DNA from 2 places in the Rhizobium anhuiense bv. trifolii genome. Region 2 is predicted to be linked to the other one. Evidence: predicted binding sites of a transcription regulator. Region 2 holds the regulator's gene; the other holds the start of a gene.
The links. The regulator LexA, encoded in region 2, represses DNA repair genes until DNA is damaged. The targets are predictions, from matches to a motif close to TGTTCNNNNTGTGTTCNG.

Region 1 (7,319 bases), 400 kb from region 2:
CAAGCGTCTTCACGCGCTCGTCCTGTTCGGCCAGATATTCGCGCGCCGATTCGCCGGTGACGGCCTCGATGCGGCGAACGCCGGCGCCGACGGCGCTTTCGCCGAGAACGCGGATCAGGCCGATCTGGCCGGTGGCTCCGACATGCGTGCCGCCGCAGAGTTCGATCGAATAGGGCTTGCCGGCCTTGGCGCCGCGCACACCCTCGCCCATCGCCACGACGCGGACTTCATCGCCGTATTTCTCACCGAACAGCGCCATCGCACCTTCGGCGATCGCATCGTCGACGCTCATCAGCCTCGTGGTGACCGGCGAATTCTGCAGCACGATCTCATTTGCCATATCCTCGACGATTTTCAGCTCTTCGGCCGACATCGGCTTCGGATGCGAAACGTCGAAACGCAGGCGCTCGGGTGCTACCAGCGAACCCTTCTGTGCCACATGAGTGCCCAGCACTTCGCGCAGCGCCTCATGCAACAGGTGGGTTGCCGAGTGATTGGCGCGCAGGCGCGAACGGCGGGCATGATCGACCGTCAACGCGACAGCATCGCCATCCTTGACCACGCCTTCGATGACGGTACCCAGATGCACGAACAGGCCTTCGCCCCTCTTCTGCGTATCTGAAATCTCGATCTTGCCGTGGTCGGACGAGATCACCCCGGTATCGCCCATCTGGCCGCCGGATTCGCCGTAGAACGGCGTCTGGCTGACGACGATCTGTACCTTGTCGCCGGCCCCGGCCTCGGTGGAAACCGCGCCGTCCTTGACGATCGCCTGCACGACGCCTTCAGCCGTTTCGGTGTCGTAGCCCAGGAATTCGGTCGCGCCGTGTTTTTCCTTGAGCTCGAACCACACGGTTTCGGTCGCCTTTTCGCCGGAACCGGCCCAGTGCGAGCGGGCTTCGGCCTTCTGGCGCTGCATCGCATCGGTGAAGCCGGAGATGTCGACGCCGATCTCACGGGCACGCAATGCATCCTGCGTCAGATCGAGCGGGAAGCCGTAGGTGTCGTAGAGCTTGAAGGCGGTCTCGCCATCCAGCATATCGCCCTTGGAAAGATCCGTCGTCGCGTCCGAAAGAAGCGACAGGCCACGTTCGAGCGTCTTGCGGAAGCGGTTTTCCTCGAGCTTCAGCGTTTCCGAGATCAGCGCCTCGGCGCGCACCAGCTCCGGATAGGCGCGGCCCATCTGCTGCACCAGCGTCGGCAGCAGCTTGTACATCAGCGGCTCCTTGGCGCCGAGCAGCTGCGCATGGCGCATGGCGCGGCGCATGATGCGGCGCAGGACATAACCGCGGCCCTCATTCGACGGCAACACACCGTCGGCGATCAGGAAGGCCGAGGAGCGCAGGTGGTCGGCGATGACGCGGTGGCTGGCGCTGCCTTCCGCCTTGACGCCCATCGTATCCTCGATGGCGCCGATCAGTGTCCGGAAGAGATCGGTGTCGAACACGCTCTGAACGCCCTGCAGAATGCAGGCCATCCGCTCCAGACCCATGCCGGTGTCGATCGACGGACGCGGCAGCGGGTTGCGAACGCCGGGCTCCGTCTGTTCGAACTGCATGAAGACGAGGTTCCAGAATTCCAAGAACCGGTCGCCATCTTCCTCCGGCGAGCCCGGAGGGCCGCCCCAGACGTTCTCGCCCTGGTCGATGAAGATTTCCGAGCACGGACCGCAGGGGCCGGTATCGCCCATCTGCCAGAAATTGTCGGAGGTCGGAATGCGGATGATCTTGTCGTCGGAGAAACCGGCGATCTTCTTCCACAGCGTCGCTGCCTCTTCGTCTTCGGAATAGACGGTTACCAGCAGGCGATGCTTCGGCAGATCAAAACCTTCGGTCACGAGCTTCCAGGCAAGCTCGATCGCATTCTCCTTGAAATAGTCGCCGAAGGAGAAGTTGCCGAGCATTTCGAAGAAGGTCAGGTGACGCGCGGTATAGCCGACATTGTCGAGGTCGTTGTGCTTGCCGCCGGCGCGCACGCACTTCTGCGAGGTCGTCGCCGTCGAATAAGGACGCTTTTCCAGGCCGGTGAAGACATTCTTGAACTGCACCATGCCGGCATTGGTGAACATCAGCGTCGGGTCGTTGCGCGGGACGAGCGGGCTCGACGGAACAATCTCATGGCCGTTCTTCTTGAAATAGTCGAGGAAGGTCGACCGGATATCGTTCACGCCGCTCATGCTATGCCCTTCAATGCTGCCGGAGGCAGGTAAATACAAATCCATCGGCTTTTAACGTTCGCCTCCGCCACTGTCCAGCAGACAAACAAAACCGGCCGCATTCTCATCAGGAATGCGGCCGGCTGGAACTGACTGATGAGTTCAAGCGCGAAAATTACATTTCCGCAGTGGCATCGCCATCGCCGTCATCGGGATCCGGTCCGCCGTTCTGCAGGAAGCGGTCGGCGATCAGGCCGGCATTCTGGCGCAGCGACAGCTCGATCTCGCGGGCGAGATCCGGATTGTCGCGCAGGAAGGTCTTGGCGTTTTCACGACCCTGGCCGAGACGCTGGCTGTTATAGGAGAACCAGGCGCCCGATTTCTCGACGATGCCGGCCTTGACGCCGAGATCGACCAACTCGCCGGTCTTGGAAACGCCCTCGCCATACATGATGTCGAACTCGACCTGCTTGAAGGGTGGCGCCATCTTGTTCTTGACGACCTTGACGCGGGTCTGGTTGCCGATCACCTCTTCGCGCTCCTTGACCGCGCCGATGCGGCGGATGTCGAGGCGTACGGAGGCATAAAATTTCAGCGCATTGCCGCCCGTCGTCGTTTCCGGCGAACCGAACATGACGCCGATCTTCATGCGGATCTGGTTGATGAAGATCACCATGGTGTTCGACTTCGAGATCGAAGCGGTGAGCTTGCGCAGCGCCTGGCTCATCAGGCGCGCCTGCAGGCCGGGAAGGCTGTCGCCCATCTCGCCTTCGATTTCGGCGCGTGGCGTCAGTGCGGCGACCGAGTCGACGACCAGGACGTCGACGGCGCCGGAGCGCACCAGCGTATCGGTGATTTCAAGCGCCTGCTCGCCGGTATCGGGCTGCGAGATCAGAAGGTTCTGCAGATCGACGCCAAGCTTGCGGGCATAGACAGGATCGAGCGCATGTTCGGCATCGACGAAGGCGCAGATACCGCCCTTTTTCTGCGCTTCGGCAATGGTCTGCAGCGCAAGCGTCGTTTTACCGGAGCTTTCCGGTCCGTAAATTTCGATGATGCGGCCCCTCGGCAGGCCGCCGACGCCAAGTGCGATATCGAGGCCAAGCGAGCCGGTCGAGATCGTCTCGATCTCGACAACATTCTCGTTGGAGCCGAGTTTCATAATCGAGCCCTTGCCGAACGACCGCTCTATCTGTGAGAGTGCCGCTTCAAGCGCCTTGCTTTTGTCCACCGATTTGTCCTCTACCAGCCGCAATGAATTCTGAGACATCCGATCCACCTTTAGGTTATTGAAGCCGCCCAAGCAATGTCGAGTTTGTACCCTATTTGTTCCATTCTCGCAATAGGCGATCAAACAATTGAAAGAAAAAGGTAAAACGGCCCGTGTTCTGTATTTGTTTTATCGATGAAAAGCAACGACTTAGATGTAAAGTGCCGGCACGCGCGCACAAAAACCCATCCCATCGATTCGCACGTCGGGCATCAGGAGAGTGCCTGAAATGAAAAGAAAGATTCTCGTTCTCGGCGGTGCCCATATCGATCGGCGCGGCCGCATCTCCGGCGAGACGGCGCCTGGCGCCAGCAATCCCGGCACCTGGTTCGAGGAACCGGGCGGCGGCGGCTTCAATGCGGCGCGCAATCTCGCAAGGCTCGGTTTTCAGGTGACGATGATCTCGCCGCGCGGCGGCGATCCCAACGGCGAACTGGTCGGCGAAGCCGCCGATTTCGCCGGCATCGACGACCGGCCTTTCGTCTTCCTCGACCGCAAGACGCCGAGCTACACGGCGATCATCGAGAAGGACGGCAATCTGGTGATCGCCCTGGCCGACATGGATCTCTACCGCTTCTTCGTGCCGCGGCGTCTATCCATCCGCTGGGTGCGGGAAGCTTTCGACGCCCATGATTTCATCCTCTTCGATGCCAACCTGCCGGAAGAGACGCTCGCCGCGATCGTCGCCAAGGCGCATTCCCTGGCCAAGCCCGTCGCGGCGATCGCCATCTCGCCGGCCAAGGTCGTCAGGCTGAAACCCTGCATCGGAGATATCGACTACCTGTTCCTGAACGAGGCCGAGGCCGCCGCCCTGACCGGTGAGCAGCCGGAAGACGCCGCCGGCTGGCCACCATTGCTGAACGAGATCGGCATCAGGAATGCCGTCGTCACTCGCGGCCGGCGCGAACTCGTCGCGCTTTGCGGGCACCGCGCCGTGACGCTGCAGCCGCCGATCGCCGACACCGTCGCCGATGTCACGGGTGCCGGCGATTCTCTTGCGGCCGGCACGCTCGCCGCCTTGATGCTCGGCCTGCCGCTCGAGGAAGCCGTCCGCCACGGCACCGCGGCCGCCACGCTGACCGTGCAGTCGCGGCACGCCGTCAACGAAAATCTGACGCCGGATCTTTTGAATGAGGCGCTTGCCCTTGTTCCCAAGATCAGAATTCTGCATTGAAGCGACTAATTAAAGAGTTGAGCATGATGCCGTCCGAAAACCGCCCACACTTTTCGGCATTATGTTCTGTCGATCATAGGACAAGACCATGACCAAGCCCATCTCCCCTCTTCTGCCGATCGCCTATTCGAAGGAGGTTGCCAGCGCCAAGCAGCGCGGCGCGCCGCTGGTGGCGCTGGAATCGACGATCATCACCCACGGCATGCCCTATCCCGGCAATATTGAGATGGCCCGCAGCGTCGAGACGATCATCCGTGAACAGGGAGCGGTGCCGGCAACGATCGCCGTCATTCATGGCACGTTGCATATCGGTCTTGAAGCCGCGGAATTGGAACAGCTCGCCAAGGCGACCGAGGTGATGAAGGTGTCGCGCGCCGATCTCGCCTTCGCGATCGCCGAGCGCCGCACCGGCGCCACCACGGTCGCGGCGACGATGATTGCGGCAGCGCGCGCCGGCATCCGCGTCTTTGCCACAGGCGGCATCGGCGGCGTACATCGCGGCGCCGAGGAAAGCTTCGATATATCAGCCGACCTCGAGGAGCTCGCCCGAACCGGCGTCATCGTCGTCTGCGCCGGCGCCAAGGCGATTCTCGACATTCCGAAGACGCTGGAAGTGCTGGAAACCCGCGGCGTGCCTGTCGTCACCTATGAGAGCGAGGAATTCCCCGCCTTCTGGTCACGCTCCTCGGGCATATCAAGCCCGCTGTCGCTGAACAGCCCGGCCGCCATCGCCAATTTCCAGACGGTGCGCGAACAGCTCGGTGTCGACGGCGGCATGCTCGTCGCCAACCCAGTGCCGGAAGTCGACGAAATCCCACGCGAGGAGATGGAAATCTATATCGAGCGGGCGCTGGATAGCGCCGAGCGCGACGAAATCACCGGCAAGGCTGTGACGCCCTATCTGCTCTCGACCATCTTCGACCTGACGGACGGCCAGAGCCTGAAAACCAATATTGCGTTGGTGGAGAACAATGCGCGGCTTGCCGCCGAGATTGCGGTGGCGCTGCGGAATGAGGATTGACGGGTAGGTCGGTATGGCCGTGACAGATAGATGGTGCCGAAAAAGCCCCTCTGCCTGCCGGGCAGAGGGGCTGGCACGGCACAACCGTGCCAGAGGCGATGTGTGGCACGCCCTCTCTCGGGCGCACCCCACTCACCCGTCCAACGTTTCCTTCACCACAACAGCGAGCTGCTTGAGCGAGAAGGGCTTCGGCAGGAAGCCGAATTTCGCATCCGGCGGCAGGTTGCGGGCAAAGGCATCTTCGGCATAGCCGGAGACGAAGATGAATTTCATGTCGGGATAGGTCTTGCGCAGCTCACGCAGCAGCGTCGGCCCATCCATTTCGGGCATGACGACGTCGGAGACGACGATATCGACCTTGCCGTCGAGTTCTTCCATGATGCTGAGCGCCTCGACGCCCGAGCCCGCCTCGTGCACGGTGTAGCCGCGCGTTTCCAGCATGCGCTTGCCGCCGCGGCGCACCGCCTCCTCGTCCTCGACGAGCAGGATGACCGCCGATCCCGTCAGATCCTCCGGCTGCTGTGTCGCCGGCGCCTCGGGCCGCACGCCGATCTCGGCGATGGCGCTGTCGATCGAACCTGCTTCGGCGGCGACCGCCGGCTCAGGGATGTGGCGCGGCAGGAACACCCGGAAGGTCGTGCCCTTGCCGACTTCGGATTCCGGCTGGATATAACCGCCCGACTGCTTGACGATGCCGTAGACCATGGCGAGGCCAAGGCCGGTGCCTTTGCCGACATCCTTGGTGGTGAAGAAGGGCTCGAAGATCTTGTCCATGATCTCAGGCGCGATACCGGTGCCGTTATCGGCCACCTCGATCAGCACCATGTCCTCGGCCGGCATGTAGGAATAGTTGAAGGCGGAGACCTCGGCGGCGGTCAGGTTTTTGGTGCGCAGCGTCAGCGTGCCGCCCTCGGGCATCGCATCGCGTGCATTGACGCAGAGATTGATCAGCACCTGCTCGAACTGCGAAAGGTCTGTTTTGACAGGCCAGAGGTCGCGGCCATATTGCACGTCGAGCTTGACGTTGGTGCCGGAGAGCAGCCGGTCGACCAGCATGCGCAGGTCGCCGACGACATCGGTGAGGTTCAGTACCGAGGGCCGCATCGTCTGCTTGCGCGAGAAGGCGAGCAGCTGGCGCACCAGCACGGCGGCGCGGTTGGCGTTGCGCTTGATCTCCATCAGGTCGGCGAAGCTGGCATCGGCCGGCCGCGCCTGCAGCAGCAGATGGTCGGAGGACAGCAGGATCGCCGTCAGCACGTTGTTGAAATCATGCGCGATGCCGCCGGCGAGTGTGCCCACAGCATTCATCTTCTGCGTCTGCGCCATCTGCGCTTCCAGCGCCTTCTGCTCGGTCACCTCGACGGCATAGACGATCGCCGCCTCCTCGGGCGCCTCGTCGCTCTGGTCGATGACCGCGTTGACATAGAAGCGGAAATAGCGCGCCTCGTCGGTCGGCGTCCGGGTATCGATGGGCGCGATATCGCCCTGCCGATCCTTGGCCGCCGCCAGCGCCTCGGCAAGCTGCGGCCGGTCGCTCTCCTGCACGATGGTTTCGAGATGCGGCGCCTTTTCGAGATCGTCGCGCGAGACGACGCCGGAGAACAGTTTCAGGAACGGTGCGTTGGTCCGCAGAATGCGCCCGTCGCCGTCGACCGAGGCGATCGCCATCGGCGTGTTGTTGAAGAAACGGGTGAAGCGC
Region 2 (7,319 bases):
ATGATGCTTTGTCCACATACACGCATGCTCTTGAACGCATTACCAATTCGCTCAATCTACAGCGCAGAGATTAACCGTTCGTTGACTCTAAAAAAGAGCAACAAAAAACCCGCGCCGGAGAGGCGCGGGTCGAACCGTTGAAAATCAGATGCGATCAGCCGCGAATGATCGAGCGGCCGGCATACTGGGCCTGAGGACCGAGGCCTTCTTCGATACGGATCAGCTGGTTGTACTTGGCAAGACGGTCGGAACGCGACAGCGAGCCGGTCTTGATCTGACCGCAGTTGGTGGCGACCGCGAGATCGGCGATGGTCGAATCTTCCGTTTCGCCGGAGCGGTGAGACATGACGGCGGTATAGGCTGCCTTGTGCGCCGTGTTGACGGCGTCGAGGGTTTCGGTCAGCGAGCCGATCTGGTTGACCTTGACGAGGATCGAGTTGGCGACACCCATGCGGATGCCATCGCGAAGGCGGGCAGAGTTGGTGACGAAGAGATCGTCGCCGACGAGCTGGGTCTTCTTGCCGGTCAGGTCGGTCAGCGTCTTCCAGCCATCCCAGTCGTCCTCAGCCATGCCGTCCTCGATCGAGATGATCGGGTACTTGGCGGCGAGTTCGGCCAGATATTCGGCCATGGCGCCCGATTCGAGCGTGCGGCCTTCCCCTTCGAGAACATATTTGCCGTCCTTGAAGAATTCCGTCGAGGCGCAATCGAGGCCGAGGTAGATGTCCTCACCCGGCTTGTAGCCGGCTTTTTCGACCGACTTGACGATGAAGTCGAGGGCTTCGGAAGCGCTCTTCAGGCCCGGTGCGAAACCGCCTTCGTCGCCGACATTGGTGTTGTGGCCCTGTGCGGCAAGTTCCTTGCGGAGCGTATGGAAGACTTCCGAACCCATGCGCACGGCTTCGGCGATCGTATCGGCGCCGACCGGCAGGATCATGAATTCCTGGAAATCGATCGGGTTGTCGGCATGGGCGCCGCCGTTGATGATGTTCATCATCGGCACCGGCAGCAGGCTGGCGGAAGCGCCGCCGACATAACGGTAGAGCGGCAGGCCGGAGGCCTGGGCGGCAGCCTTGGCGACGGCGAGCGACACGCCGAGGATGGCGTTGGCGCCGAGGCGCGACTTGTTCGGCGTGCCGTCCAGCTCGATCATGATGTTGTCGATCTGGATCTGGTTTTCGGCGTCGATGCCGCCGATCGCATCGAAGATCTCGGTGTTGGCGGCATCGACCGCCTTCTGGACGCCCTTGCCGAGGTAGCGCTTGCCGCCGTCGCGCAGTTCGACCGCCTCATGCGCGCCCGTCGAGGCGCCCGAGGGAACAGCCGCGCGGCCCATGCTGCCGTCTTCGAGATAGACATCGACTTCGACGGTGGGATTGCCACGGCTATCGAGAATCTCGCGGGCGATGATATCGGTGATTGCAGTCATGGGTTCTTCCTGCTCAGTGGGTGATAAGTCGTTCGAAACCTGTCTTAATCGAAGGCGAGCAAATTACAATGCCGCAATTGCCAGCCTTCGAACCAGCGTTCCGATGTGGACGAAAGCGCGTCGCGATCTCTAACATTCGCATGGTCCGCGCTTTGCTCTTTGGTTTTGCGCGACATGCTTATAGCGCGATCATGTCAGACTGTTGAACGTCAAGCTGGGTAATCAGGCCTTGGCGACCGCATCGAAGGCAAGCAGCTTTTCGAGGAGCCGCGGCATGTCCTTGAGATAGACCATGTTCGGTCCGTCGGAAGGCGCATTGTCGGGGTCCTGATGGGTTTCGAGGAAGACGCCGGCAATGCCGGTCGCCACCGCTGCGCGCGCCAGCGTTTCAACGAATTCCCGCTGGCCGCCCGAGGAATCGCCCTGCCCGCCCGGCTGCGCCACGGAATGGGTGGCGTCGAAAACAACGGGAGCACCCATCGACGCCATGATCGGCAGCGAACGCATGTCGGAAACCAGCGTGTTGTAGCCAAACGAGGCGCCGCGCTCGCACAGCAGCACGTTCGGATTGCCGCTGGCGTTAAGCTTCTTCAGGACGTTTTTCATATCCCAGGGAGCGAGGAACTGGCCCTTCTTGACATTGACGACGCGGCCGGTATTGGCGGCGGCGATGAGAAGATCGGTCTGGCGGCAAAGGAAGGCCGGGATCTGCAGGACATCGACGGTCTTTGCCACCTCGGCGCATTGTTCGGCGGTATGAACGTCGGTCAGGACGGGAAAGCCGAATTCCTTCTTGAGGTCGGCAAAGATCTCCATGCCCTTTTCAATGCCGATGCCGCGTTCGGCCGAAAGCGAAGTGCGGTTTGCCTTGTCGAAGGAGCTCTTGTAGACGAGGCCGATGCCGAGCTTTCCGCAAAGCTCCTTCAGCGTGCCGGCCACCATGAAGGCGTGGTCGCGGCTCTCCATCTGGCAAGGGCCGGCAATCAGCGACAGGCGGCCGGTGTTGGAAAAGGTGACCTGGCCCTGGCCCTCGCCGATCTTGACTTGGGAATTCGTATCTGTGCTCATCGTGTTTCCTCGAAGGCGAAAAGCGTGCCCTGCCCGGGCGCGGGCTTCACCAGAATGCGATTGTTCTTGCGCGTATATGTCACCCCGTTAGCAGCCAAATGCGCTTCTGTCACGGCAAGATCGGCGACAGCGAAGAGAATCGCCCGGCCGCGCAGGCCGCGGTCGGCGGATGGGACAGCGACCTCGAAATAGGCCTCCAAACCCTCCGGCGTCATCAGGCTGATTTTCACATTCGACGCCGCGATCGTGACGCCGAAACCGGTTTTCTCGACTGCCGATTGCGCGCTGGCAAGACTGACGAAGGCGGCGAAGGCAGCCGCATCGGGCGCGCAAAGCACCACCTCGGCAATGCCGGTGACGCCATTGGCATGCGCCTCCAGCGCGCTGCGGTCGGCCGGCAGCGGATTGACGCGCTCGACGGTGAAGAGAAAGAGATCGGGCGCGCGCAGGTCGCCGGCAAAGGCCAGCCTGAAGCCGGCAATGCTCTCAGAACCATCCGGCATCGTCATCGGCCGGCTGAACGCCAGCATCTCGCCGGCGCTCGCTCCGTCGCCGACGAAATTCCGATGATCGATATCGGCATCCTCGCTGCCGAAGGCCACCGCCGAAAGCCCTTCCTCGCCGCAGCGGAATCGGAAGGCGCGGTTGCGGGCGGTGAAGACATTGCCTTGCCGCGCCGATGCTTCACTTTCCCTAACGCTCGCAATCCCGAGCGGCTCCAGATAGGTCTTATCGGCAAAAAAGACGCAGGCATTCTCCGTTCCGAAGGGATGACGCGCATCGGCGGCAACGGTAAAGCCCAGCTTGCCGAGCCTCTCGCGCGCCAGATCGATATTGACGACCGGCAGCACGACATGATCCAGCGGGCGTGGTTTGGCGGAATGCTCGTTCATGATATCCCCTCTCCTGACACGGCAGAGATGTGCGACAGTGCCGCCCAAGGCAAGACTTGTCGGCCAATCCGGCAAATGAAAATAAAAATCTCAACGAGTTGGCGCCAAGTTTTACGGAAATTTAGCTACTTGCGGAACACATATGGAACATATAGTGTCTGTTCTGGATTTGTTTCAATCACGAGGTCACAACGTCGATGCTCACGCGCAAACAACAGGAGCTTCTCCTCTTCATTCATGAGCGCATGAAGGAATCCGGCGTTCCGCCGTCTTTCGACGAAATGAAGGACGCCCTGGATCTCGCTTCGAAGTCCGGGATTCACCGGCTGATTACGGCGCTCGAGGAGCGTGGCTTCATTCGCCGCCTACCGAACCGGGCCCGCGCACTCGAGGTCATCAAGCTTCCGGAGGCCTATAGCCCCAGCATCCAGCCCCGGCGCGGCTTTTCGCCGAGCGTCATTGAGGGCAGCCTGGGCAAGCCCCAGCCGGTCGCCACTCCCGCTCCTGCAAAACCCGTCGCCGACAATGGCAACTCAGTCTCCGTGCCGGTCATGGGCCGCATCGCCGCCGGCGTTCCGATCTCGGCAATCCAGAACAACACCCACGACATCGTCGTTCCGGCCGATATGCTCGGCTCCGGTGAACACTACGCGCTGGAGGTCAAGGGTGATTCGATGATCGACGCCGGCATTTTCGACGGCGACACCGTGATCATCCGCAATGGCAGCACCGCAAGCCCTGGCGACATCGTCGTTGCTCTCGTCGACGACGAAGAAGCGACACTCAAACGCTTCCGCCGCAAGGGCGCCTCGATCGCGCTGGAAGCGGCCAACCCGGCTTACGAGACCCGGATCTTCGGGCCAGACCGCGTCAAGGTGCAGGGCAAACTCGTCGGCCTTATTCGCCGCTATCACTAACACCCTGGCCGGTTTCGACAAAGCTGTTGCTGCGCCAGTCATAGGCGCGATGGCGGATCCATGGCCGCCACAGATCATCGAATGCGGTTGTGACCTCCATGCCGGCCTCCGCGAAGCGCAGCTCGACGGAACCGGTCCGGCGCAACGTCTCGCCGGTGAAGAGCGTCGCGCCTGAGCGGCAGCTGTTGAAACGCAGGCGGACCGACGTTACCACGATATCGGCCGCATCGCAGGCCGGAGCGAGATAGGCGGCATTGTCGATGACGGCGACCACATGACCGTTGCCAAGCCTTGATATGCACCAGGCCTTCTTGACGCAGGAAAAGCGGTTTGCGTCACCGCCGGCTGCAGCCGCCCGCATCGCCGCCCTCGCTTCGTTCTGCTGATCGCGGGAGAGCTTGACGCGGCGGTCCTCTCCCGCTGGCGGGACAGCAGGACCATCCAGCATCTTCGGCGGGTCATGCGCCGGCAGGACCAGCGCGCGCTGCCATTGGTCGAAGATGAAATCCGGCGGGTTTTCACGGTTGGAGGCCATTGCCGCCGCCTCGACGACCGCGACGAGACTGCCATCTTCCGAAATCACCAGATCCGGCGGCCGGGGAACCGGCAGAAGCAGCAGGATGAGCGTTGCGGCTGACATGATCGACGTGCCCATATGGCGCAGCCGAGTGCGGAGCAGCGTCAGCAGCAGGAAGCCTGCCACGGCGACCGCGAAATACCAGGCGGGCAAGCGGCCGATGCCGATGTCGCCACCCCAGCCGGACACGGTCTTGGCGACGGCGATCACCAGATCGAGGCCGAATCCGACAATCTTCCAAGGCAAAACGTCCAGACCGAAAGGCATGAGCAGCATCGCCAGCAACCCGGCCGGCATGATGATGAAGGAGATGATCGGCATCGTCGCGAGGTTTGCCGGCAGGCCGTAGGCGGTCAGGCGATGAAAATGCTCGATCGAAAACAGTGCGGTGGAGAAACCGCCGATCAGCGAGGTCAGGAAGACACCGCCGAAGAACCCCGCAACCGCGACGAAAGGCCTGACGATCGGCAGCTTCAGGAAGGCATTCTCGCGGACGCGCCGATCCTTCCACAGCTGATAGCCCGACACGAGCGCCAAGGTTGCGGCAAAGGACATCTGGAAGCTCGGACCCAGGACCTCGGACGGCGAAATGGCGAGGATGACGAGCGCGGAGAGAGCGACATTGCGCAGGCTGATCGACGGCCGGTCGAAGAAGACGGCAATCAGCATGATGGCCATCATGATGAACGCGCGCTCGGCCGAGACCGCGAAGCCGGAGATCAGGAAATAGGCCGTGACGGCGATGAGCGCGCCGGCGGCGGCGATCTTCTTCGTCGGATAGGCCTGGGCGACGCCGGGAAAGAGGCTGAGCAGCATCCGGAAGCCGACGAAGAAGATGCCGGCCGACAGCGCCATGTTGAGGCCGGAGATGGCGATGATATGCGCCAGACCGGACTGGCGCAGCGCCTCCGTGGTCGCATTCGAGATGGCGCGCCGTTCGTCCGTCACCAGAGCAGCGGCAAAAGCGCCGGTGTCGCCGGGCAGAATCGATCGGATGCGGTCGCCGATGCCGCTGCGCAGCCGGTAAAGCCATTCGAGCAGGGCTTCCGCCGTCGATCTGGCAGCCTGCGGGCCCGCCTGCAAATCGACTTTCGTCGGCGCGCCGTAGAAGAAACCATTGGCGCCGATGCCATCGAAATAGGCCCCGAAAGAGAAGTCGTTGAGCTCTGGAAGTGCTGGGCCTGACGGCGGTGTCAGCCGAGCCCTGCCGGTGATGATGTCACCGATCTCGAAAGGCGCGTCGGCGCCGCGGGCGATCGCGGTTATCCGTTCCGGCGGCCGCTTCACCTGCGGCGCCTCGGTGCCGGTGACGGCCAGAATGTAGCGCCACCGGCCGCGACCATCGCCTTCGCGCCGTTCGACACGGCCGGTCACCGTCGTCGTCACGGCGGAGTCGAGGATCACGGTCGAAGCCCGCCAGCTTTCGAACTCCGCCGAGACCATGCCACCGGCCACAAGTGCAAGCGCCAGCAGGACGGTCCGCAATGCCGCCCGCATACGGCTGGCGATCAGAACCGCGGTCGTCAGCACCAACAGGCAGAGCAGCGGTGCAATGACCGGAAAATCCGATGCTCCAAGAAACCAGAAGGCTGATCCGGCGCCGAGGAAGACCGGCGAGAATAGCAGCAGGCGGCCATGATCCGCCTCCTCGCCCAGCATGCGCCTGCCGGCACGCAGCGATTGCGAGGCCAAAGCCGGCAGGCGATGGCGCAACGGTGTCGCCGACTGCGTCCTTGCCGGCCGCGACACCACGGCAGGGGGAGAAAAACCGGAGGTATCGGCAAGGCCGGCGCCTGCTTCCGGCCGCAATTCGACTGTCGTCAATTCCTGCATCCGCCGCCCAAGCTCACCCGCCAAGGCGGCCAGAATGCAACCTCCCATCAAATCCGGCAAGAATAATCGATTGAAATATGAGGGAAAATCGCGAGTGCCAAAAGACCAGTCGAATCATCAGCTTCCGATATGCACGCGGCTCATCGCTGCAGTGCCTAAAAGGTGATACCGCAATGCACAAAATGCCGTCACGGTAACTTGGCATTAGCTTCGCGATCATATAGCTATCGGTGAGGACGCTTAACCCCTATGGCGCTTTTAAGGCGCCACCGCCATTTCGGAGGATCAGCATGACGGATCAAAGCGCTACAATAAAAATCGGTGACAAATCTGTCGACCTTGCCGTCAAAAGCGGCACGATCGGCCCGAGCGTCATCGATATCGGTGCCCTCTACAAGAACACGGCTTCCTTCACGTACGATCCGGGTTTTACCTCGACCGCATCCTGTGAATCGAAAATCACCTACATCGACGGCGACGAAGGTGTTCTGCTGCATCGCGGCTATCCGATCGAGCAGCTCGCCGAGCATGGCGACTTCCTGGAAGTCTGCTACCTGCTTCTCTACGGCGAACTGCCGACCACCGCGCAGAAGAAGGATTTC

Region 1: recA (recombinase RecA) is a predicted target of LexA. The motif match lies at 3,540-3,557, and genes of this name have one in related genera.

What each region holds. Positions count from the first base shown of each region.
Region 1 is NZ_CP098803.1:2,713,796-2,721,114, forward strand. It holds gene alaS (alanine--tRNA ligase) at 1-2,176, opposite strand, end outside; gene recA (recombinase RecA) at 2,331-3,425, opposite strand; gene NE851_RS22170 (carbohydrate kinase family protein) at 3,655-4,599, shown strand; gene NE851_RS22175 (pseudouridine-5'-phosphate glycosidase) at 4,688-5,620, shown strand; gene cckA (cell cycle histidine kinase CckA) at 5,753-7,319, opposite strand, start outside.
Region 2 is NZ_CP098803.1:2,317,784-2,325,102, reverse strand. It holds gene NE851_RS20190 (FtsB family cell division protein) at 1-18, opposite strand, end outside; gene eno (phosphopyruvate hydratase) at 155-1,429, opposite strand; gene kdsA (3-deoxy-8-phosphooctulonate synthase) at 1,652-2,497, opposite strand; gene NE851_RS20175 (VOC family protein) at 2,494-3,390, opposite strand; gene lexA (transcriptional repressor LexA) at 3,588-4,307, shown strand; gene NE851_RS20165 (ComEC/Rec2 family competence protein) at 4,288-6,717, opposite strand; gene gltA (citrate synthase) at 7,008-7,319, shown strand, end outside.